Regions from separate parts of the Bradyrhizobium sp. Leaf396 genome, predicted to be linked through region 1. Evidence: predicted binding sites of a transcription regulator. Region 1 holds the regulator's gene; each other region holds the start of a gene.
What was found. The regulator PhoB, encoded in region 1, activates phosphate uptake and scavenging genes when phosphate is short. The targets are predictions, from matches to a motif close to TGTCATNNANCTGTCAT.

Region 1 (7,222 bases):
TCGGCATCATTGGCGGCGTCATGCTGGCGCTGGGCCGCGCGCTCGGCGAAACCATGGCGGTGACCTTCATCATAGGCAATTCGTTCCGCATCTCATCGTCGATCTTCGCCCCGGGCACCACGATCTCGGCGGCGATCGCGTCGGAGTTCGCCGAGAGCGACGGCCTGCACCAGTCCGGCCTGATCCTTCTCGGTCTGCTCCTGTTCGTGTTGACGTTCTTCGTGCTCGCAGCCGCGCGGCTGATGCTGATGCGCCTGGAAACCAAGGCCGGGAAGTAAAGCCATGAACCCGATCTATGCACGTCGCCGCCGCTGGGACATCGTCATCCGCGGGCTCTGCATCGCTGCTGCCGCGTTTGGCGTCACCTGGCTCGCGCTGATCCTGATCACGCTGTTCTACAACGGCCTGGCCGGGCTCAACTTCCAGGTCTTCACCGCTGACACCCCGCCGCCCGGATCGACCGAGGGCGGCCTGCGCAACGCTATCGTCGGCTCGCTGATCATGACCGCGATCGGCGTCGGCATCGGCGCGCCGCTCGGCCTATTCGCCGGCACCTATCTCGCCGAGTACGGCCGCAACGACAAGCTGACCTCGGTGATCCGCTTCATCAACGACATTTTGTTGTCGGCGCCCTCGATCATCATTGGTCTGTTCATCTACGGCGCGGTGGTGGTGCCGATGCGAGGCTTCTCGGCGATCGCGGGCGCGCTGGCGCTCGCCGTCATCGTGATCCCGGTCGTGGTGCGCACCACGGAAGACATGCTGCTGCTGGTTCCCAACCCGCTGCGTGAGGCCGCCAGCGCACTGGGCCTGCCGCGCTCGCTGGTGATCAAGCGGATCGCCTATCGCGCCGCGCGTTCCGGCCTCATCACCGGCGTGCTGCTCGCCACCGCCCGCGTTGCCGGCGAGACGGCGCCGCTGCTGTTCACCGCGCTCTCGAACCAGTTCTTCAGCCTGGGCCTGGACAAGACCATGGCCAACCTGCCGGTGACCATCAACAATTTCGTGCAGAGCCCCTACGCCTACTGGAAGCAGCTCGCCTGGAGCGGCGCGCTGCTGATCACCCTGACCGTGCTTGCCCTGAACATTGGCGCGCGCATCATCGGCGCCGAGAGGACTGCAAAATGAGTGAAATGTCTGTTTCCGTCAGCGCGCCGACCGTCCATCCCGGCTCGCAGCCCCTGCCCGAGGCGCCCGCCAAGGTTACGGCGCGCAACCTCAACTTCTACTACGGTGAGCACCATGCATTGAAGAACATCAATCTGGCGCTCGGCACCAACCGCGTCACGGCCTTCATCGGCCCGTCCGGCTGCGGCAAGTCGACCCTGCTGCGCATCTTCAACCGGATGTACGATCTCTATCCGGGCCAGCGCGCCACCGGTCAGCTGCTGCTCGACCACACCAACATTCTCGACCCCAAGCTTGATCTCAATCTGCTGCGCGCCCGGGTCGGCATGGTGTTCCAGAAGCCGACCCCGTTCCCGATGACGATCTACGAGAACATCGCGTTCGGCATTCGTCTGTACGAGAAGATCTCGAAGTCCGAGATGGACGACCGCGTCGAGAAGGCGTTGCGTGGCGGCGCGCTGTGGAACGAGGTCAAGGACAAGCTCAATGCTTCCGGCCTGTCGCTTTCCGGCGGCCAGCAGCAGCGCCTCTGCATCGCTCGCACCGTCGCGGTCCGGCCCGAGGTGATCCTGTTCGACGAGCCCTGCTCGGCGCTCGATCCGATCTCGACGGCGAAGGTTGAGGAACTGATCCAGGAATTGTCCGAGAACTACACGATCGCGATCGTCACCCACAACATGCAGCAAGCGGCGCGCGTCTCGGACAAGACCGCGTTCATGTATCTCGGCGAGCTGATCGAGTTCGACGATACCAGCAAGATCTTCACGTCGCCGAGCGACCGGCGCACGCAGGATTACATCACCGGCCGGTTCGGCTGAGGAGACGGAACATGGGTTCTGAACATACCGCAAAGGCCTTCGACAGCGACCTCCAGGAGCTCACGCGCCTGGTTGCCGAAATGGGCGGCATCGCCGAGCGCATGATCGTCGATTCCGTCGACGCGCTGATCCGCCGCGACGTCGCGCTCGGCCAGCGCGTCGTCGCCACCGACACCGAGCTCGATGCGCTGCAGAAGCGCATCGAGGAGCGCGCGGTGCTCACCATCGCGCGCCGCCAGCCGATGGCGGTTGACCTGCGCGAGATCGTCGGCGCCATGCGCGTCGCGACCGATCTCGAGCGCATCGGCGATCTCGCCAAGAACATGGGCAAGCGCGTCGCGGCGCTGGAGACGGATTTCCATCCGCTGAAGCTGTTCCGCGGCCTGGAACACATGACCGACCTGGTGCAGCAGCAGGTCAAGTCGGTGCTGGACGCCTACGCCGCGCACGATCTGCCGGCGGCAATGGCGGTGTGGAAGGGCGACGAGGAGGTCGACGCGATCTGCACCTCGCTGTTCCGCGAGCTCCTCACCTATATGATGGAGGATCCGCGCAACATCTCGTTCTGCATCCATCTGATGTTCTGCGCCAAGAACATCGAGCGGATCGGCGACCACGCCACCAACATCGCCGAGACCGTGTTCTACATGATCGAGGGGCAGGCGATCACCGACAAGCGGCCGAAGGGCGACATGACCAATTTCGCCACCACGATACCGAATACCTGAAGACGTAAGGAGCGACGACACCATGGGCGCACGCATTATGGTGGTTGAGGACGAGGAAGCTCTCACCGAGCTTCTCCGCTACAACCTCGAAGGCGACGGCTATGACGTCGAGACGGTGATGCGCGGCGACGATGCCGATACCCGCCTCAAGGAGCACATTCCCGATCTGATCGTGCTCGACTGGATGCTGCCTGGGCTATCGGGCATCGAGCTGTGCCGGCGGCTGCGCACGCGGCCCGAGACCAAGCAGCTCCCGATCATCATGCTCACCGCGCGCGGCGAGGAGAGCGAGCGGGTGCGGGGGCTTGCGACCGGCGCCGACGACTACATCGTCAAGCCGTTCTCGGTGCCGGAGCTGCTCGCGCGCGTGAAGGGGCTTCTGCGGCGCGCGAGCCCCGAGCGGCTCGCGACGGTGCTCGCCTATGGCGACATCGAGCTCGACCGCGACAAGCGCCGCGTGGCGCGCTCGGGCCGGCCGATCGATCTCGGCCCGACAGAATATCGCCTGCTTGAGTTCTTCCTGGAGCATCCCGGCCGCGTGTTCTCGCGCGAACAGCTGCTCGACAGCGTCTGGGGCCGCGACATCTACATCGACGAGCGCACCGTCGACGTCCATATCGGGCGCCTGCGCAAGCTGCTCAATCTGGGTCGCGAGCAGGACCCGATCCGCACGGTCCGCGGCGCCGGCTACGCGCTGGATGATCGGTTCGCCAAGGCGGAGCAGACGTAAAGCTCTAAACTGGCGAGTGTTGGTTTCGCGAGATGCGGCAATGATCTTGGCCGCCATCCCGGGACGCGCGCAGCGCGAGCCCGGGTCCATAACCACAGAACGTGCTTTGACGAAGACTCGGAGTGACCATCTCGCGCGACAATTGCGCGCTGTGGCTACGGATCCCCGCCCCTCGCGCGCAATCGCGCACCAGGCGGGGATGACACCGAGTTACTGGAGCCGTGATCGCGTCGCGGCTGCCATCAGGTAGATCGACAAACTCAGCGCGTGCCCGGCTTCGCCGGCGCGCGCCGGCGGTCTGCTGCGGGCTGATACGCCACGCGCGAATGCTGGGCGCAGTAGGGCAGGCCGGAAAGCGCCTTGCCGCCGCAGAAGAAGAAATCCGGGCTCGAGGGATCGCCGACCGGCCAGTGACAGGTCGCCTCGTTCAATTCCAGTAGCGACAGCCGTTGGCTCATCGGCACCACGTTGTCGTAGGTAACAGGTTCAGCCTCAACCTCGACCTCGAAGGCCTGCGCCAGCGCGGTGTTGCCGCGCGCGACGGGGCGAGTGACTCGCATCATGTGCTGCGCGGGCCGTGCCTTGCGCGGCCGGGGCGCTGCCGATGAAGGGCTCTTGGCGCGGCCGGACAGGCCGAGCCGGTGCACTTTGCCGATCACGGCATTGCGGGTCACATTGCCGAGCTCCGCCGCGATCTGGCTGGCCGAAAGTCCGGCCTCCCAGAGCTTCTTCAGCTGCTCGACGCGATCATCGGACCAGGTCAAAACCGTCATTGCACCCTTTCCCTCGCTGCGCGCCTGCCGTCCTGGGGCCTTCACAGCGAATGCTTAAGCCTTGAAAAACCCGTGCCGCCAGAATCCCTTAAGGCTCGCCGGGCGCGCTCAAGACGCCCGAACGTTTACGCCGGTACATGAGGACTCTTGGGATCAGAACTGTTGCACGAGATGTCGTATCTGACAGTCCAAACGCTACAATATGGCGTGACTCCCGCGCAAGAGTCCGCCGACTCGCGTCCACATGTTCCGTGGTGAAAATCCCGCAAAATCGGCACCGCAAGACTACGGATTCAGCGTTTCGCGGGGCTTTCGGGCGGCATTGACACACGTCTTGCCAAGCATAAGATAGTCCCACGTGCCGCCCTTAAAAGGCGGCACGTTTCGTTTTCCGGGCCGGTCAATGGTGCGTTGCGCAATGCATGCGTCACACCGTCCGCAACATTCAAGTGACGTCATGACTAACAGCGCCGCGCCGCATTTGCTCCCCGTTTTCGCCAGGGCCGACCTCGGTTTCGAGCGCGGTGAAGGCTGCTGGCTGATCGCGACCAACGGAGATCGCTATCTCGATTTCACCTCGGGCGTGGCGGTGAATGCGCTCGGCCATGTTCATCCGGCGCTGGTCAAGGCGTTGCAGGAGCAGGCGACGAAGCTCTGGCACATGTCGAACCTGTTCCAGAGCCCGGACGGCGAGAAGCTCGCAAGCCGGCTCTGCAACGAGAGCTTTGCGGACTTCGTGTTCTTCTGCAATTCCGGCGCCGAGGCGCTGGAAGGCGTGATCAAGCTGGTGCGCCACCATCACTTCTCCAAGGGGCATCCTGATCGTTATCGCATGATCACCTTCGAGGGCGCCTTCCATGGCCGCACGCTGGCGACGCTCGCCGCCACCGGATCTGCAAAATATCTGGAGGGCTTCGGTCCGCCGATGGAAGGCTTCGACCAGGTGCCGCATGGCGACCTGGAAGCCGTGAAGAAGGCGATCGGCCCACACACCGCGGGCATCCTGATCGAGCCGATCCAGGGCGAGGGTGGCGTTCGTTCGTCGTCTCCCGCCTTCCTCAAGGCGCTGCGCGAGCTCTGCAACGAGCACGGCCTGCTGCTCGCCTTCGACGAAGTGCAGACCGGCATGGGCCGCACCGGCGAGCTCTTCGCCTACAAGCGCACCGGTGTCGTGCCCGACGTAATGTCGCTGGCGAAGGCGCTGGGCGGCGGCTTCCCGATCGGCGCGGTGCTCGCGACCGCGGACGCGGCCGCCGGCATGGGGCCCGGCTCGCACGGTTCGACCTTCGGCGGCAATCCGCTCGCGATCGCCGCGGCCAATGCCGTGCTCGATGTCATGCTCAAGCCCGGCTTCTTCGACCACGTGCAGAAGATGTCGCTGCTGCTCAAGCAGAAGCTCGCCTCCGTGATCGACCGGCACCCCGATGTCGTCAGCGAGGTACGCGGCGAGGGCCTTTTGGTCGGCATCAAGGCCGTGGTGCCTTCGGGCGATCTCGTCGCGGCGCTGCGTGCTGAAAAATTGCTCACCGTCGGGGCCGGCGACAACGTAGTGCGCTTCCTGCCTCCGCTGATCGTCACCGAGGCCGAGATCGAGGACAGTGTCGGGCGGCTCGAACGCGCCTGCGCTGCGATCTCGTCCAGCCAGACCAAGCGGGCGGCAAGCTGATGAGCAAGACGCCCGACAAAGCTCCTAAGCACTTCTTGGACATCAACGAGCTGCCGTTGTCGGAGCTCAAGCGCATGCTCGCCGCATCCTCCGCCATGAAGGCCAAGCAGAAGGCGCATCAGCCGGTCAGGCCGCTCGAAGGCAAGACGCTGGCGATGATCTTCGAGCGTCCCTCGACCCGCACGCGCGTCTCGTTCGACGTCGGCATGCGCCAGCTCGGCGGCGAAGCGATCATGCTCACCGGCGCCGAGATGCAGCTCGGCCGCGGCGAGACCATCGCCGACACCGCGCGCGTGCTGTCGCGCTATGTCGATGCGATCATGATCCGCATCCTCAATCACGATGCGCTGCTGGAGCTTGCGGCCAACGCCACCGTGCCCGTCATCAACGGCCTGACGCGGCGCTCGCATCCTTGCCAGGTGATGGCCGACCTCATGACCTATGAGGAGCATCGCGGCCCGATCGAGGGCAGGACGGTGGCCTGGACCGGTGACGACAACAACGTGCTGGCGTCCTGGGCGCATGCCGCAGAACGCTTCAAGTTCCAGCTCAACGTCGCAACACCTTCCGAGCTCGCACCGAAGAAGGCGATGCGGGACTGGATCAAGGCGACCGGCGCGCCGATCGTGCTCGGCACCGATCCGGAAGCCGCCGTGCGCGGCGCCGACTGCGTCGTCACCGACACCTGGGTGTCGATGGGCGACAAGGAAGGCGAGCACCGCCACAACGTGCTGAAGCCGTACCAGGTCAACGCCAAGCTGATGTCGCTGGCCAAGCCGGACGCGCTGTTCATGCACTGCCTGCCTGCCCATCGCGGCGAGGAGGTCACCGATGAAGTGATCGACGGCCCGCAATCGGTCGTGTTCGACGAGGCCGAAAACCGCCTGCATGCGCAGAAGGGCATTCTGGCCTGGTGCTTTGACGCGGTGAAATAAGCTTGCTTGGAGTCCGGATGAAGCGCAGCGAAATCCGGGGTTCTCAACTCGTGAAACGATCTCCCCGGATACCCGGGCTACGCGGCCCGTGAGGACGACGGAATGCCGGCGTTCCCCTTCCATTTTCCGCCTCCGACCCCAAATAGTGCGCCATGGTTTCCCAATCCCCTGACATGAAAACCGGGCCGGAAGGTCCGGTTCGCGCACCATCGGCCGTTCCGATCGACGACGCGGTGCTGCCTTACGAGGTCGACGCGCTCGACGTGCGCGGGCGGCTGGTACGGCTCGGCCCGGCGCTCGACGACATTCTCACCAAGCACGATTATCCGGCGCCGGTCGGCAAGCTGCTCGGCGAGGCCATCATGCTGACGACGCTGCTCGGCAGCGCGCTTAAATTCGAGGGCCGCTTCATCCTGCAGGCCCAGACCGATGGTCCGGTCTCGT
Region 2 (7,222 bases), on a different contig from region 1:
CCCAGCACCAGCATCCCTTCCGCCAGCACGAAGGTGCGCTGGAAGTGGCGCGCGGCGATGCCGCGATGGATGTATTGCCGGGTCTTGTCGTCCTGCTGCCGCCCGCGGATCACGAGCTGGTTTTCCTCAATGGTTACATCGAGTTGGTCGCGGGTGAATCCGGCAACCGCCAGCGTGATGCGCAAACGCTCGGGCTGGCCGTCCGTGCGGTCACACCTCTCGATATTGTAGGGAGGGTAGCCGTCGGCGCCTTTGACGACGCGGTCGAGCACGCGCTCGATCTCGTCGAAGCCCAGCAGGAAGGGGCTGGAGAGCGTTGGAACACGAGACATAGTTTACAAAGTCCTCGCGGAAGCGACTTTGGTGTGTCGGGGCCCGTAGTGGCACCCCTTGCCCAGCAATATGGGCACGTTCTGCTGTGGGTTCAAGCACGTAGCGGGGGGCTGTGGATGGTCGCCCGGCCGTCAGGTGCTGCCGGACGTCATGCCCGGGACAAGCCCGGGCACGACGAAGTTGCGGGCGAATACCCCAGCGAAAACATGGCGTCTTCTACTGTGCATGGGGTTGTTTTTGCGCTCGGGTTGTCGGGGGCCGGAACCCCTCAGGCCTCGAGCCGCTTGCGCCCGTCGCCGCTGAACAGATGCAGCTTCGCCGGTCGTGCGGCGACGCGGATCCTCGCGCCGATCGCGGGGGCTTCGGTTCCGGGAATGCGGACGATGATCTCGCCGGGCGGCAGCTCGCCGGGGGTGGCGGCGACGTGCTTCTCCTCCTGCTCACGGGAGCCGTAGACGAAGGTTTCCGCGCCGACGCGCTCGATCGCTTCCACGGTGAGCGGCAGCGCGACGCCGCCGTCCGGGGTCTGGTCGGTGATGACGAAATCCTCCGGGCGGATGCCGAGGACGCCGGCGTCGGCCGCCGCGCTGCCCGCCAGCTGCGACCGGATCTCCTCGGGACGCGTCGACATCAAGTTCATCGGCGGTGCGCCGATGAAGGAGGCGACGAAGGTGGTCGCCGGCTTTTCGTAGATCGCCAGGGGATTACCGACCTGCTCGACCTGCCCCCCGTTCATCACGACGAGAATGTCGGCGAGCGTCATCGCCTCGAGCTGGTCATGGGTGACGTAGATCGACGTGGTGTTGAGTCGGCGCTGCAGTCTGCGGATCTCGACGCGCATCGCGATGCGCAGCTTGGCGTCGAGGTTGGAGAGCGGCTCGTCGAACAGGAATACCTTCGGCTGGCGCACGATGGCGCGACCCATGGCGACGCGCTGGCGCTGACCGCCGGAGAGCTGGCGCGGCTTGCGGTCCAGCATCGCGGAGAGCTCGAGCACGCGCGCGGCTTCCTCGACGCGGGTCTTGATCTCGGCTTCGGCCATGCCGCGGTTGCGCAGGCCATAGGCCATGTTGTTGTAGACGCTCATATGCGGATAGAGCGCGTAGTTCTGGAACACCATCGCGATATCGCGATCGGCGGGTTCGATTCCGTTGACGACACGGCCGCCGATGTCGATCTCGCCGCCGGTGACGGTCTCGAGGCCCGCGACCATGCGCAGGAGCGTGGACTTGCCGCAGCCGGAGGGACCGACCAGCACGCAGAATTGTCCGTCGCCGACATCGACGTCGACGCCCTTGATGGCCTCGAAGCCGCCGGGATAGGTCTTGCGGACGTTGCGCAGGGTGACGTTAGCCATTGCGAGCTCCGCTCGGGCGAGTGGCGGATCGTGAGTGGCGAGTAGTTGATCTGCTTGGAATGCAACGCCCGTTCGATCGTCGGCGTACGATTCGCCATTCGCTACTCACTATTCGCCCCTCTCACTTTTCAGTCTCGACCAGGCCGCGCACGAACAGCTTCTGCATGACGACGACGACGAACACCGGCGGCAGCATGGCCAGCACGGCGGTTGCCATCACGATCGGCCATTCGGTCAGCGCGTCGGTGGTGGTGATCATCTTGCGGATGCCGATCTGGATCGTCTGCATGTCGTCGCGCGTCGTGATCAGCAGCGGCCAGAGATATTGATTCCAGCCGAGGATGAACAGGATCACGAACAGCGCCGCCATGTTGGTGCGCGACAGCGGCAGCAGCGTATCCCAGAAGAAGCGGAAGGGGCCTGCGCCGTCGATGCGCGAGGCCTCCAGCAATTCGTCCGGCACGGTCATGAAGAACTGGCGGAACAGCAGCGTCGCGGTGGCGGATGCGATCAGCGGGAGCGACAGGCCGGCATAGCTGTCGAGCATGTGCAGATCGGCGACGATCTTGTAGGTCGGATAGATGCGCACCTCGACCGGCAGCATCAGCGTGATGAAGATCAGCCAGAAGATCGCCATCCGGAACGGAAAGCGGAAATACACGATCGCATAGGCCGAGATGATCGAGATCGCGATCTTGCCGATCGCGATCAGGAGCGCCATCACCAGCGAGTTCAGCATCATGTTGCCGACCGGCTCGCGGGTCGAGCCGCTCGTGCCGACGAAGATCGTCTGGTAGTAGGTCTCGAAGAAATGACCGCCGGGCAGCAGCGACATCTGGCCGTTCGCGATCACCGCGTTGTCCTGGGACGACGCGATGATTGCGAGATAGACCGGGAAGGCGACGATCGCGATCCCGATCCAGAGGATGATGTGGGCGATGTAGCGCCGGAAGCCTTCTTCCTCGACCATCAGTAGGTCACCTTGCGTTCGACGAAGCGGAACTGGATTCCGGTCAGCACGATGACCATGATCATCAGGATCACCGATTGCGCAGCCGAGCTGCCGAGGTTTCCGCCGAGCAGGCCGTCGGTATAGACCTTGTAGACCAGCGTCTCCGTCGACTTGCCGGGACCGCCGCGGGTCATGGTGTCGATGATGCCGAACGTGTCGAAGAAGGCGTAGACGATGTTGACGACCAGGAGGAAGAAGATGGTCGGCGACAGCAGCGGGAACGTCACGGTCCAGAACCGCCGCATCGGCCGGGCGCCGTCGATCGCGGCGGCTTCGAGCACGCTTTTGGGGATGCTCTGCAGGCCGGCGAGGAAGAACAGGAAATTGTAGGAGATCTGCTTCCAGGCGGCGGCGAGGATGATCAGCGCTGCGGCCTGGTCGCCGTCGAGCAGCGGATTCCAGTCGACGCCGAGCGCGCGCAGATAGCGCGAGAGCACGCCGAGCGAGGGATGCAGCATGAAGATCCAGAGCACGCCGACGACCGGCGGAGCCACCGCATAGGGCCAGATCAGGAGTGTGCGGTAGAGCATCGAGCCGCGCAGCGGCTTGTCCGCCATCACCGCGAGCAGCAGCGCAAAAGACAGCGACGACACCGCGATCGCAAACGAGAAGAAGAAGGTGCGCAGGATCGCCTCGAAATAGGCGGGCTCCTTGAACAGATCGATGTAATTTTCGAACCAGACGAAGCTGGTCGAAAGGCCGAAGGCATCCTGGAGCAGGAACGACTGGATCATCGCCTGCAAGGCCGGCCAGTAGAAGAAAACCAGGACGATCGCGAGCTGCGGTGCAACCAGCGCGTAGGGCAATAGCTTCGACTGGAAAATGGCTTGCTTTTGCATGATGCCCGCGGGAGCGGCAGGCCGGCTGACCGGCCTGCCGCTTGTCGCCTTACTTGACGGCGGTCTTTTCGAACTGGCGCAGCATGGTGTTGCCGCGCTCCACGGCCGAATCCAGCGCCTGCTTGGCGGTCTTCTTGCCGGCCAGGGCCTGCTCGATCTCTTCCGACCAGACGTCGCGGAGCTGCACCATGTTGCCGAGGCGCAGGCCGCGCGAGTTCTCGGTCGGCTCCTTGTTGGTCAGCTCGAGCAGCGGGGTCTCGAGATAAGGCTGATCCTTGTAGAAGCCTTCCGCCTTGGCCTTCTCATAGGCCGCCTTGGTGATCGGCAGATAGCCCGACGATTTGTGGATATAGACCTGGCGATCCGTATCGGACAGGAAGGTCAGGAACTTCGCTACACCCTTGTACTCCTCGGCCGACTTGCCACCCATGATCCAGAGCGAGGCGCCGCCGATGATCGAATTCTGCGGTGCGCCCTTCACGTCGGGATAGTAGGGCATCGGCACCGCGGTGAAGGCGAACTTGGCCTGCGCCTTGACGTTGCCGAAGAACGCCGACGAGGTCAGGTAGAGGGGGCATTCGCCCGACGTGAAGCGGCCTTCGCCGGTGTTGGTCCGGCCGGCATAGTCGTAGGTCTTGTCCTTCTGGAGCTCGACGAGGTTCTCCAGATGCTTGACCTGGAGCGGTCCGTTGAACGAGAGCACGGTATCGAAGCCGTCGAGGCCGTTGGCTTTGGTCGACAGCGGCACGTTGTGCCAGGCGGAGAGCTGCTCGAGATTGACCCAGGTGACCCAGGAGTTGGAGAAGCCGCACGTCGCGTGGCCGGCCGCCTTCAGCTTCTTGGCCGCGTCGAACACTTCGGGCCAGGTCTTCGGGATCTCGACATTGGCCTTCTTCAGCGCGTCGAGATTGACCCACATCACCGTCGACGACGAGTTGAAGGGGAAGGACAGCATCTCGCCCTTCGAGGTCGAATAATAGCCGGTGATCGCGGGCAGATAGGCCTTGGGATCGAACTTCTCGCCGGTCTCGGCCATCAGCTTGTAGACCGGCTTCACGGCGCCGGTCGCGGCCATCATGGTGGCGGTGCCGACCTCGAACACCTGCATGATGTGCGGCGCATTGCCGGCACGGAACGCGGCGATGCCGGCGTTCATCGTGTCGGCGTAGTTGCCCTTGTAGGTCGGGATCACCTTGAAATCGCCCTGCGAGGCGTTGAAGTCGTTGGCGAGCTTGACGATGACGTCGTTGTTGGCGCCGGTCATCGCGTGCCACCACTGGATTTCGGTCACGGCGAGTGCCGGCGAGGCGCCGAAACCAACCGTGAGTGCAACAGCAGCAGCCGCACCAAAATGTCGAAGAGCCATCAAGAAAACCTCCCTTGCCCGTCAATGAAGAAGCGCTTGCGCTAGCAGCGCCATATGACGTTCACATGACTGTGTAAGCGGCCGAAACGAAAGCGGCAAGCGCTGCTCGTCAAATAGGCGAAGACGGATCGGGCAGCCTTTCCCGTTCGCGCTGCACTATCGTGCCCGCGCCGCAGCGCGGCATCAGATCATGAGCGCCGAAAGAACAGGCCGCGGGCCCGAAAGCCTCTCCCGCTTGCGGGAGCGGTCGCGCCGAAGGCGCGGGTGAGGGCTCTGTCCTCTGGGAGATTATCCCGTTGCGGAGACACCTCTCCCAACCCCTCCCCCGCAAGCGGAAGAGGGCGTGCATTGCAATTGAAGCTCGTCTTATCTCAACGCTTGCGCTCGGGGCCGCAGACCGTGCCCTTGGCCACCATCGCGTCGATCTCGGCCTTGGAGTAGCCGAACTCGCCCAGCACCTCCCGGGAGTGCTGGCTGAACTTGGGCGGCAGGCGGCGCAGGCTCGGCTTTGAGCGGTCGAGCCGGATCGGCGAGGCAACGCCCTTGTACCAGTCCTTCTCGATAATATCGCCGCGGTAGATCGTGTGCGGATTGGTCAACGCCTGGTCGATCTTCTGGACGGGACCTGCGGGCAGGCCCGCAGCGAGCAGGCGATCGCACAGCGGCTCGGCCTCGTGCTGGCTGAACACCGCGGCAAGCTCGGCACGCAGCGCCTCCCGGTTGGCGATGCGGTCCTTGTTGCGCGCAAAGCGCGGATCGGTGCCCAGCTCCGGCTTGCCGATCTCCTTGCAGAGCTTGCGGAAGGTGCCATCATTTCCGACGCCGATGAAGATGTTGTCGGTCTTGGTCGGGAAGATCGCGTAAGGCACAAGGTTCGGGTGCTCGTTGCCGGTGAGGCTCGGCGGCTTCCCATGCATGAAATAGTTCGCGGTGTGCGGATGCATGATGGCAAGGCCGGTCTCGTACAGCGTCGTCTCCAGGAACTGGCCCTTGCCCGAGCGCTGACGTTCCGACAGCGCCATCAGGATGCCGATCGCCGCATAGAGCCCGGTGCCGATGTCGACCAAGGGCACGCCAATCCGCATCGGACCGCTCTCGGGCGAGCCGGTCGCGGCGATCATGCCGGTCATGGCCTGGATGATGGCGTCATAGCCCGGATTGCCGCCGCGCGGGCCGTCGGCGCCGAAGCCGCAGATCCGGCAATGCACGAGGCGCGGGAATTTGTCGCGCAAGGTCTCGTTGCCGATGCCCCACTTCTCCAGCGTGCCCGGCTTGAAATTCTCGATCAGGACGTCGGCGGTCTCCAGCATCTTCAGCAGCACGGCACGGCCGCCCTCGGAGGCGAGGTCGAGGCCGATCGAGCGCTTGTTGCGGTTGATGCCGATGAAATAGGCCGCGTCCTCCTCGTGGAAGGGAGGGCCCCAGTCGCGCACCTCGTCGCCTGCGGGCGGCTCGACCTTGATCACGTCGGCGCCGTGGTCAGCGAGGATCTGGGTACAGTACGGTCCGCCGAGCACGCGCGTGAGATCGATGACGCGCAGTCCGCTCATGGCACCTGGGGCGGCTTCAGAACCCGCGGCTTCAGAACTCATGCCTTCGCTTCTCCTGTGTCGGCGTTCGATCACAGGCCTAGCGAGGTTTTTTTGCGCCAGCAATGGCGCCGCGCGTGGGGCCGTATGCGCCGCCGCGTCATCCCGTGACGTGGCAAATCACGGAAGCGGCCAGCCCGAGGGGGATCCCGGGCCAGCCGATCCGCTCGTGATCAGACGACCGTCAGGCGAACGTCGACGTTGCCGCGCGTGGCATTGGAGTAAGGGCACACCTGGTGCGCCTTCTGAACCAGTGCCTCGGCCTCGGCGCGGGCAAGACCCGGCAGCGAGACGGCGAGGTCGATGTCGAGGCCGAAACCGCCTTCGGAGCGCGGGCCGATGCCGACCGTAGAGGTGACCGAGGCATCGGCCGGAACCTTGGGGCCGCCCTGCGAAGCCACGAACTTCATTGCGCCGATGAAGCAGGCGGCATAGCCCGCCGCGAAAAGCTGCTCGGGATTGTTGCCGGCGCCGCCACCGCCGCCGAGCTCCTTCGGCGTCGTCAGCTTGACGTCGAGCGCGCCGTCGAGGGTCGCGGCATGGCCGTCGCGGCCGCCGGTGGCCTTGGCACTGGTCTTGTAGAGGACGTTCACGGACATCTTGATCTCCCTGGTGTTGGAGCGAGTGCGACCTATATTGCTTCCAATTAGATTGTGCGCAATTGAAATTCCCATGCCTCACATTTAATTGTTCGCAATTGAATCTGCGGTCGCCGGGCACCACAAT
Region 3 (7,222 bases), on a different contig from region 1:
GCGTAGCGGGGAAGACCTGTCATCGCCTCAGCATAGCCAATTTAGGCGGCCACGATAGCCTGGCGCGGCGCCGCTGCCGCGGTGAGCAGCCGAGTTGCATCGCTGAGATGCACGAGCTTGCCACCTGAGATCACCGCGATCAGCCGCGGGCGTAGCGCCATGCTGCCGTCGACGAGGAGAATGTCGGCGCGGCATCCTTCCGCGAGCATGCCGCGATCGGCAAGGCCGGTCGCGCGCGCGGGGCCGGCGGAGACCAGGTCCCAGGCCTTCGCCAGCGGCAGCACGCCGTCGGCAGCGAGCCGGAACGCGGCGAGCAGCTGCGCGGGATAATAATAGTCCGACGCCAGCACCGAGCAGAGGCCCTTGGCGATCATGTCCGATGCTCTGGTCCAGCCGGTGTGGCTGCCGCCGCGCACGACGTTGGGCGCGCCGTAGACGATGGCGTCACCGGCATCCGCAGCAGCGCGCGCCGTCTCCTCGTTGATCGGAAACTCCGCGATGTGAGCGCCGAGTTCGCGAAAATGCCGGCGCATCGCCGGCGTCGCATCGTCATGCGAAAGCATTCGCACCCCGGCAGCGCGGGCGACCGCAGCCAGCCGCGATACCGAGGCCGGCACAGCGTCGGCGCGCGAAACCACGCGCTCGACCAGCCGATCGAACTCGTCGATCGAAAGGCAGGTCCGCTCCACCATGCGGTTGCGCTTGCGGGGCTTGGCCATGTCGGCGACGGTCCCGTCCATGTGGTCGTTGAAGGCGAACAGGTCGACGCGGCCGTCAGCGAGCCACTGGCTGATCTCGGCCTCGGCGTCGAGATTGTAGGTTTCGTGGCGCAGGTGGAAGCGGGTATCGGCAGCGAATTGCGGGCGCTGCCGCTCGATGGCTTCCAGCAGTCCGCGCGCATTGTCGGCGCTGCGCAGGCCCGGCTCCCAGGAACAGGTCGTGGCGTGAAACACCGTGGTGATGCCGTTGCTGATCGCCTGGCGATCGCTGTCGGCAAGCGCGACGTCGATTGGGAAATTGACGCCTGCGCGGGGCATCATCTGCCGCTCGAAGGCATCGCCGTGCAAATCGACGATGCCCGGCAGCACCAGCAGGTCGCGGGCATCTAGCGCCAGCCGCGCACGGCCTCGAGAAGCATCGACCTGGGCGATATCCGTTCCGGATACCAGAAGTGAGGTTTCGACGAACTCGGTGCCGATCAGGGCCCGGCCGCTTTCGAGGACTATGTCTGTCACGCGATCGCGCTTCGTTTGCCGGCGGGAGAATTGGTGAGAGGGCTCGCCTGTGCTTCGTATGTCGCAAGAAAATCTTCAATCCCGAGCTTGCGAAAATCCGGCAGCGCCCGGCGCAACTTGTCGTGATCCCAGTCCCACCACGCGAGCCTGGCAAGCCGCCCAGCGATCTCCTCCGAGAAGCGCCGCCGCACGATCCGGGCCGGATTGCCGGCAACGATGGTGTAGGCCGGCACGTCCTTGGTGACGATGGCGCCGGCGGCAATCACAGCGCCGGTGCCGATGTTGCGACCCGGCAGCACGACGGCGCCGTGGCCGATCCAGACGTCGTGGCCGATATGGATGTGATGCTGGCGCCGCCACTCGAAGAATTCGGCATCGTCGCTCTCGCCCTCGAAATAGGCGCTGGAGCGGTAGGTGAAATGCGCCTGTGTCGCGCGGTGCATCGGATGGTTGCCCGGATTGATGCGCGTCATTGCCGCGATCGAGCAGAACTTTCCGACAGTGGTGTAGGTGATCTGCGAATCGTTCACGACATAGGAGTAATCGCCCATCGCCACTTCATGCAGGATGGTGCGTGCGCCGACCTCGGTATAGGCGCCGAGCCGGGTCTCATGCAGCACGGCCGAAGGGTCGATGGTCGGCTGAACCGAGAGAATTTTGGCCATGTCGTATCCCTGGTGCGAAGGCGGGCGTTCCTCTTCGAGCGGCTTGATGACAATGTCATGACGTCGAGATGACGGGGGATGAACCGCACAGGATCGCCGCACCGCAACGGTACTGTCACACAAGTGTTAAGCACCGACGTTAGCGGTTGGGCCCAGCAAATCTGGAGCCTGGCATGCTGGTGGTGGATGGTCTGACGTGTCGCTTCGGCACAAAAGCCGCTGTGGACGACACCTCGTTTCAAGTGTCCCCCGGCGGCTTCGTCGGTGTGATCGGGCGATCCGGCGCCGGCAAGTCGACCTTGCTGCGGAGCATCAATCGACTGGTGACGCCGACCGAGGGACGCATCCTGTTCGATGGCGTCGACGTCACCGCATTGCGCGGCAAAGAGTTGCGCCAATGGCGGGCGCGGTCAGCGATGATCTTCCAGCAGTTCAATCTGGTCGGCCGGCTCGATGTCCTCACGAACGTCCTGATGGGACGGCTAGCGACCATGCCGGCCTGGCGCTCACTGTCCCAAATTTGGCCGGAGCAGGACAAGGCGCTGGCGATGTCCGCGCTGGAACAGTTCGATATCGCGTCGCTTGCCGCCCAGCGCGCCGACCAGCTCTCCGGCGGTCAGCAGCAGCGCGTGGCGATCGCGCGCGCCCTGGTGCAACAGCCCGATATTATTCTGGCCGACGAGCCGATTGCCTCGCTCGACCCGCGCAACACCAAGGTCGTGATGGATGCGCTTCTGCGCATCAACAAGCATTTCGGCATCACCGTGCTCTGCAATCTGCATTCGCTCGATCTCGCCCGCAGCTACTGCGACCGCCTGATCGGCATGGCCGCGGGCCGCGTGGTGTTCGACGGCGCGCCGTCGATGCTGACCGATCAGGTCGCGCGCGAGCTCTACGATCTCGAAGCCAACGAGGTCATGGGTGGCGCGCCGGCCGCCGCGCCCGAGGGTGTTCCGGCGCTCGGCAGCGCTGCCGCCGCCTGAGCGGCGGGAGCGCACACTCAACGTCTCGCGTTAAACGAACTCCAGCTGAAGAAGAGGGGTATCATGATTACTCGTCGATTGGTTCTTGCCGGTGCCGCGGCCCTGGCCTTCACCACCTCCGCCTCCGCCGAAGACTGGCGGAAGAAATACCCGGAGATCACTCTGGCCGTCGTTCCGGCGGAGAATGCCTCCGGTGTGACCGAGCGGTTTACGCCCTTCATCAACTATCTGTCGAAGGAGCTCGGTACGAAGGTCACGCTGCGCGTCGCCAACGACTATGCCGCCGTGATCGAAGGCCAGCGCGCCGGAAACATTCACATCGGCTATTACGGCCCTGCAGCCTTTGCCCGCGCCCGGCTGACCGGTGTCAAGACCGATGCGTTTGCGATCGAGGTCAATGCTGACGGCTCGAAGGGCTACTACTCGGTCTTTTACGTGCTCGCGAAATCGCCCTACCAGAAGATCGAGGACCTCAAGGGCAAGAACCTCGGGTTGGTCGACCCGAACTCGACGTCGGGCAACAACATGCCCCGCTTCAAGCTGAACCAGATGGGCGTCGATCCCGAGGCCTATTTCTCCAAGGTCGTCTTCACCGGGAGCCATGAAAACGCGGTGCTGGCGCTGGCGCAAGGCACTGTGGACGTCGCCGCCAACTGGTGGAACGCCGAGGATGATTCCAACCTGACCCGCATGCTCAACAAGGGCATGGTGAAGAACGCCGACGGCGCGCCGATGAAGAAGGAGGACTTCCGCGTCATCGTGAAATCGGACATGATCATCAATTCGCCCGTTGCCTATCTCAGCGACCTTCCGGACGACATGAAAACCGCGATCAAGAAGGCTTTCCTGGACGCCGCGCAGAAGGACCCCGAAGCCTTCAAGAAGCTCTCCGACGGCAAGAACAAGCCCTGGGATCCGGTCACCAACGAAGAGTACAACAAAACGATCGAGCTGATTAAGTTCGTCGACCATCTGCGCAAGAAGGCGTCCTGATCGTAGGGACACATCGCCCAAGCCGGGTCAATCGACCCGGCTCTTTCCATGATCGGCTCGCCTCCCACCGAATGACAATTGCGGTTTCGATCCTTCCCGAGCAGCAGCTGACTGTGCTGAATGCGGTCTATCGCAAGGCGGTCGCACGCAAGCGGTTACGGCTGCTGCTTGGCACTGTGCTGTTCATCGCCGCGCTGCTTGTCGCTGCGGTCGGCGCCGAAGTGAACTTGCGCACCTTATTCACCCATTTCGGCAATTTCGTCAGCTACTTCGATCGTATTCTCACGCTCGACACTGGCCAGCGCGTCTGGACCGATCTCGGCGAGTGGTTCTGGGGCTGGCGCAAATGGCTGAAGCTGCTCGCCGAAACGCTTCTGGTGAGCTATGTCGGTACGTTGATCGGGGCTATCCTCGCCTTCGGCTTGAACTTCTTTGCGGCCGCGAACACCGCGCCGGCGCGCTGGCTGCTCTTCGTCGTGCGTCGCCTGCTTGAATTCGCCCGCACCGTGCCGAGCATCGTATTCGCGTTGATCTTCGTCATTGCCTTCGGCCTCGGACCGATGGCGGGCGTGCTGGCGATCGCCATCCACTCGACCGGCGCGCTCGGCAAATTGTTCTCCGAGATCGTCGAGAATGCGGACATGAGGCCGGTCGAAGGCGTGCGCTCGACCGGGGCAAGCTGGCTGTCCTGCATGCGCTTTGCCGTGCTGCCGCAGGTGATCGCAGGCTATGCCAGCTACGCGCTGCTGCGCTTCGAGATCAATGTACGAGAAGCCTCGGTGATGGGCTTTGTCGGGGCCGGCGGCATCGGACAGGAGCTGATTGTTGCGATCCGCAAGTTCTACTATTCGGACGTCAGCGCGATCCTTCTGACCATCATCGTCACGGTCTTCCTTATCGACATCGGCACCGGCTGGCTGCGCGGCCGCCTGTTCGGCAGCGAGGCGCGGACATGAGCCGCCACCCCGAGGTCGATACGGTACAGCTTCGCGCGCGCCACCCGAATGTCTTCAACCGGCCGGCGTCGGCGCGGCTCGCGACGCCGGCGATGCTTGCCGCCGCGCTCGCGCTCCTGGTGTTCGGGCTGGTCGACCTCGACTTTTCGCCGTCGCGTTTCGTTGCCGGCGTCAATCAGCTTGGCTGGATCACGATGATGATGATCCCGCCCGATCCCGGCTCGTCGCTGCCGCTCTATCTGAAGGCGCTCGGAGAGACGCTGTCGATCGCGCTGCTCGGTACCACGCTCGCCGCCCTGTTCGCACTCCCGGTGAGCCTGCTTGCCGCGCGCAACATCGTGCCGTCGGGCTTCTTCCGTTTCCCGGTCCGGCGCTTCCTCGATTCGATTCGCGGCGTCGACACGCTGATCTGGGCGCTAGTCTGGATCAATGTCGTGGGTCTCGGGCCGTTTGCCGGGGTGCTGGCGATCGCGGTGTCGGATTTCGGCGCGTTCGGCAAATTGTTCTCGGAAGCGATCGAGGCCGCCGACCAGAAGGAGGTCGAGGGCATCCGTGCCTCCGGCGGCAGTGCCCTGCACGAGATCCGTTTCGGTCTGATGCCGCAGGTGCTGCCCGTCATCGCCGGCCAGGTGCTCTACTATATCGAATCGAACACCCGATCGGCCACCATCATCGGCATCGTCGGCGCCGGCGGTATCGGCCTGCAACTAGCCGAGCAGATCCGCGTGCTGGAATGGCAGAAAGTCTCGTTCCTGATCCTGATGATCCTGATCGCAGTCGCCGCGATCGATTTCATCTCGGGCAAGCTGCGCTTTGCGATCATCGGGCGAAGGCCGGTGGTGTAGAAGATCCTTTCCGTCATGGCCGGGCTTGACCCGGCCATCCACGCTCTTTTTGTGGGATCGGAACGGAGAATGCCCGGCTCAAGCCCGGGTATGACCGGAACGTGGAACTGGCTGCGGCCGCCTACGACTCCACCAAGAACTCCACCCGCTCCGCCGCGAAGCGCGAATGCTTGGTCAGCAGCGCCTTGCCCGCGAGATCGTGGTCGGTGGCGTCGACCACGAGAATCGGCCGACCCAGCGCCAGATCGAGCCGTACGGCATCGGTCGCGTCGACAATGCCGGCGGTGATTCGGGTCGCGCCGCGGCGGTAGTCGCGCACGCCGTAATGCGCGAGCAGCTTGGTCATGGAGTGCGTGGCTGCGAACACGGCGCCCGCGTCCGGAAACAGTTCCGCCGAGAGCCAGGTGGTCGAGACGCAGATCGGCGTGCGATCAGCGAGGCGGATCGCCTCGATTCGCACCAGCGGTGCGCCGGTCTTCAACCCCAGCTCCCGCGCGAGCTCGCGCGTCGCGATATCATCGCTTGCCTCGATCAGACGCCCATGCGGCTCCCGTCCTCCGGCGCCGACGATCTCGGAAAATCGCGTGCGCGAGCGCAAGGGATAGGCGAGCTTCTGCGCCTCGACATAGGTTCCGCTGCCGCGCTCGGCGCGCACGAGACCGCGCTCGGCGAGCGCAGCCAGCGCGCGCCGCACGGTGTGACGGTTGACGCGATAGGCCTCGGCGATCTCCACCTCACCGGGAAGCTTGTCGCCCGCCGCAAAGCGGCCGTCCGCGATGCCGCGCTCGATGCCGTCGGCGACGAGACGCCAGAGCGCGACGCCCGAAGAGGCTGTGTCCTGCATGCTCATGTCGCGGAAGCCTACTCCAGAAATCACATCATTGTCACGAAACGGTCATGGCGCGTCCGTATGAAGTTGTCTATTATCATAGACAACTTCGGCGCGGCAAGTTCGGTGGAGCAGGTGACGCAGCACAACAATCAGCAAGCCCAGCGCAGGGCCGCGATGGCGGTGCTGGCGCACGCGGAGGCGGGCGAGATCGCCGCTCGCCTCCGCAACCTGGCACTCCCGGCCCATCAGGATCTGCGCGCGCCCGAAAACGGCCTCGTCATGCTGCGCGGCAGGGTCGGGGGCGACGGAGCACCGTTCAATCTCGGCGAAGCCACGGTGTCGCGCGCCGCGGTGCGGCTTGCGACCGGCGAGATCGGCTTCGGCTATACGCTGGGACGCGACGGTGAGAAGGCGCGGCTGATCGCGCTATGCGATGCGCTGGTGCAATCCCGTGAATTCGGCAGCGCGCTGGAGCGCGACGTGATTGCCCCGTTGCGCGACCAGCTCATGATCAAGCGTCAGCGGGCCGCGGAAGAGACCGCTGCGACGAAGGTTGATTTCTACACCATGGTGCGCGGTGAGGGGTGAGATCATGACCACGATTGCAGAACTGCCGCCCGGTTTCGTAGACAAGGTGTTGTCGGCACAGTCGACCTTCCGCTCGGTCATGGATGCGATGGCGCGGCCGGGTTCGGTCCGGCGCATTGTGCCGG

Region 2: a site for PhoB is predicted at 4,962-4,978, ahead of ugpB (sn-glycerol-3-phosphate ABC transporter substrate-binding protein UgpB). Genes of this name have one in related genera too.
Region 3: a site for PhoB is predicted at 1,947-1,963, ahead of phnC (phosphonate ABC transporter ATP-binding protein). Genes of this name have one in related genera too.

The regions. Positions count from the first base shown of each region.
Region 1 is NZ_LMQJ01000034.1:121,816-129,037, reverse strand. It holds gene pstC (phosphate ABC transporter permease subunit PstC) at 1-278, shown strand, start outside; gene pstA (phosphate ABC transporter permease PstA) at 283-1,128, shown strand; gene pstB (phosphate ABC transporter ATP-binding protein PstB) at 1,125-1,946, shown strand; gene phoU (phosphate signaling complex protein PhoU) at 1,958-2,674, shown strand; gene phoB (phosphate regulon transcriptional regulator PhoB) at 2,697-3,404, shown strand; gene ASG57_RS25320 (GcrA family cell cycle regulator) at 3,665-4,177, opposite strand; gene ASG57_RS25315 (aspartate aminotransferase family protein) at 4,635-5,843, shown strand; gene argF (ornithine carbamoyltransferase) at 5,843-6,778, shown strand; gene ASG57_RS25305 (Hsp33 family molecular chaperone) at 6,931-7,222, shown strand, end outside.
Region 2 is NZ_LMQJ01000056.1:328,187-335,408, forward strand. It holds gene ASG57_RS31200 (Hsp20 family protein) at 1-332, opposite strand, end outside; gene ASG57_RS31205 (sn-glycerol-3-phosphate import ATP-binding protein UgpC) at 602-1,690, opposite strand; gene ugpE (sn-glycerol-3-phosphate ABC transporter permease UgpE) at 1,812-2,660, opposite strand; gene ugpA (sn-glycerol-3-phosphate ABC transporter permease UgpA) at 2,660-3,541, opposite strand; gene ugpB (sn-glycerol-3-phosphate ABC transporter substrate-binding protein UgpB) at 3,591-4,907, opposite strand; gene ASG57_RS31225 (CaiB/BaiF CoA transferase family protein) at 5,279-6,499, opposite strand; gene ASG57_RS31230 (organic hydroperoxide resistance protein) at 6,670-7,095, opposite strand.
Region 3 is NZ_LMQJ01000006.1:45,985-53,206, reverse strand. It holds gene ASG57_RS08000 (DUF1045 domain-containing protein) at 1-23, opposite strand, end outside; gene ASG57_RS07995 (alpha-D-ribose 1-methylphosphonate 5-triphosphate diphosphatase) at 42-1,235, opposite strand; gene ASG57_RS07990 (transferase hexapeptide repeat family protein) at 1,232-1,900, opposite strand; gene phnC (phosphonate ABC transporter ATP-binding protein) at 2,074-2,883, shown strand; gene phnD (phosphonate ABC transporter substrate-binding protein) at 2,947-3,876, shown strand; gene phnE (phosphonate ABC transporter, permease protein PhnE) at 3,948-4,832, shown strand; gene phnE (phosphonate ABC transporter, permease protein PhnE) at 4,829-5,677, shown strand; gene phnF (phosphonate metabolism transcriptional regulator PhnF) at 5,799-6,527, opposite strand; gene phnG (phosphonate C-P lyase system protein PhnG) at 6,633-7,097, shown strand; gene phnH (phosphonate C-P lyase system protein PhnH) at 7,102-7,222, shown strand, end outside.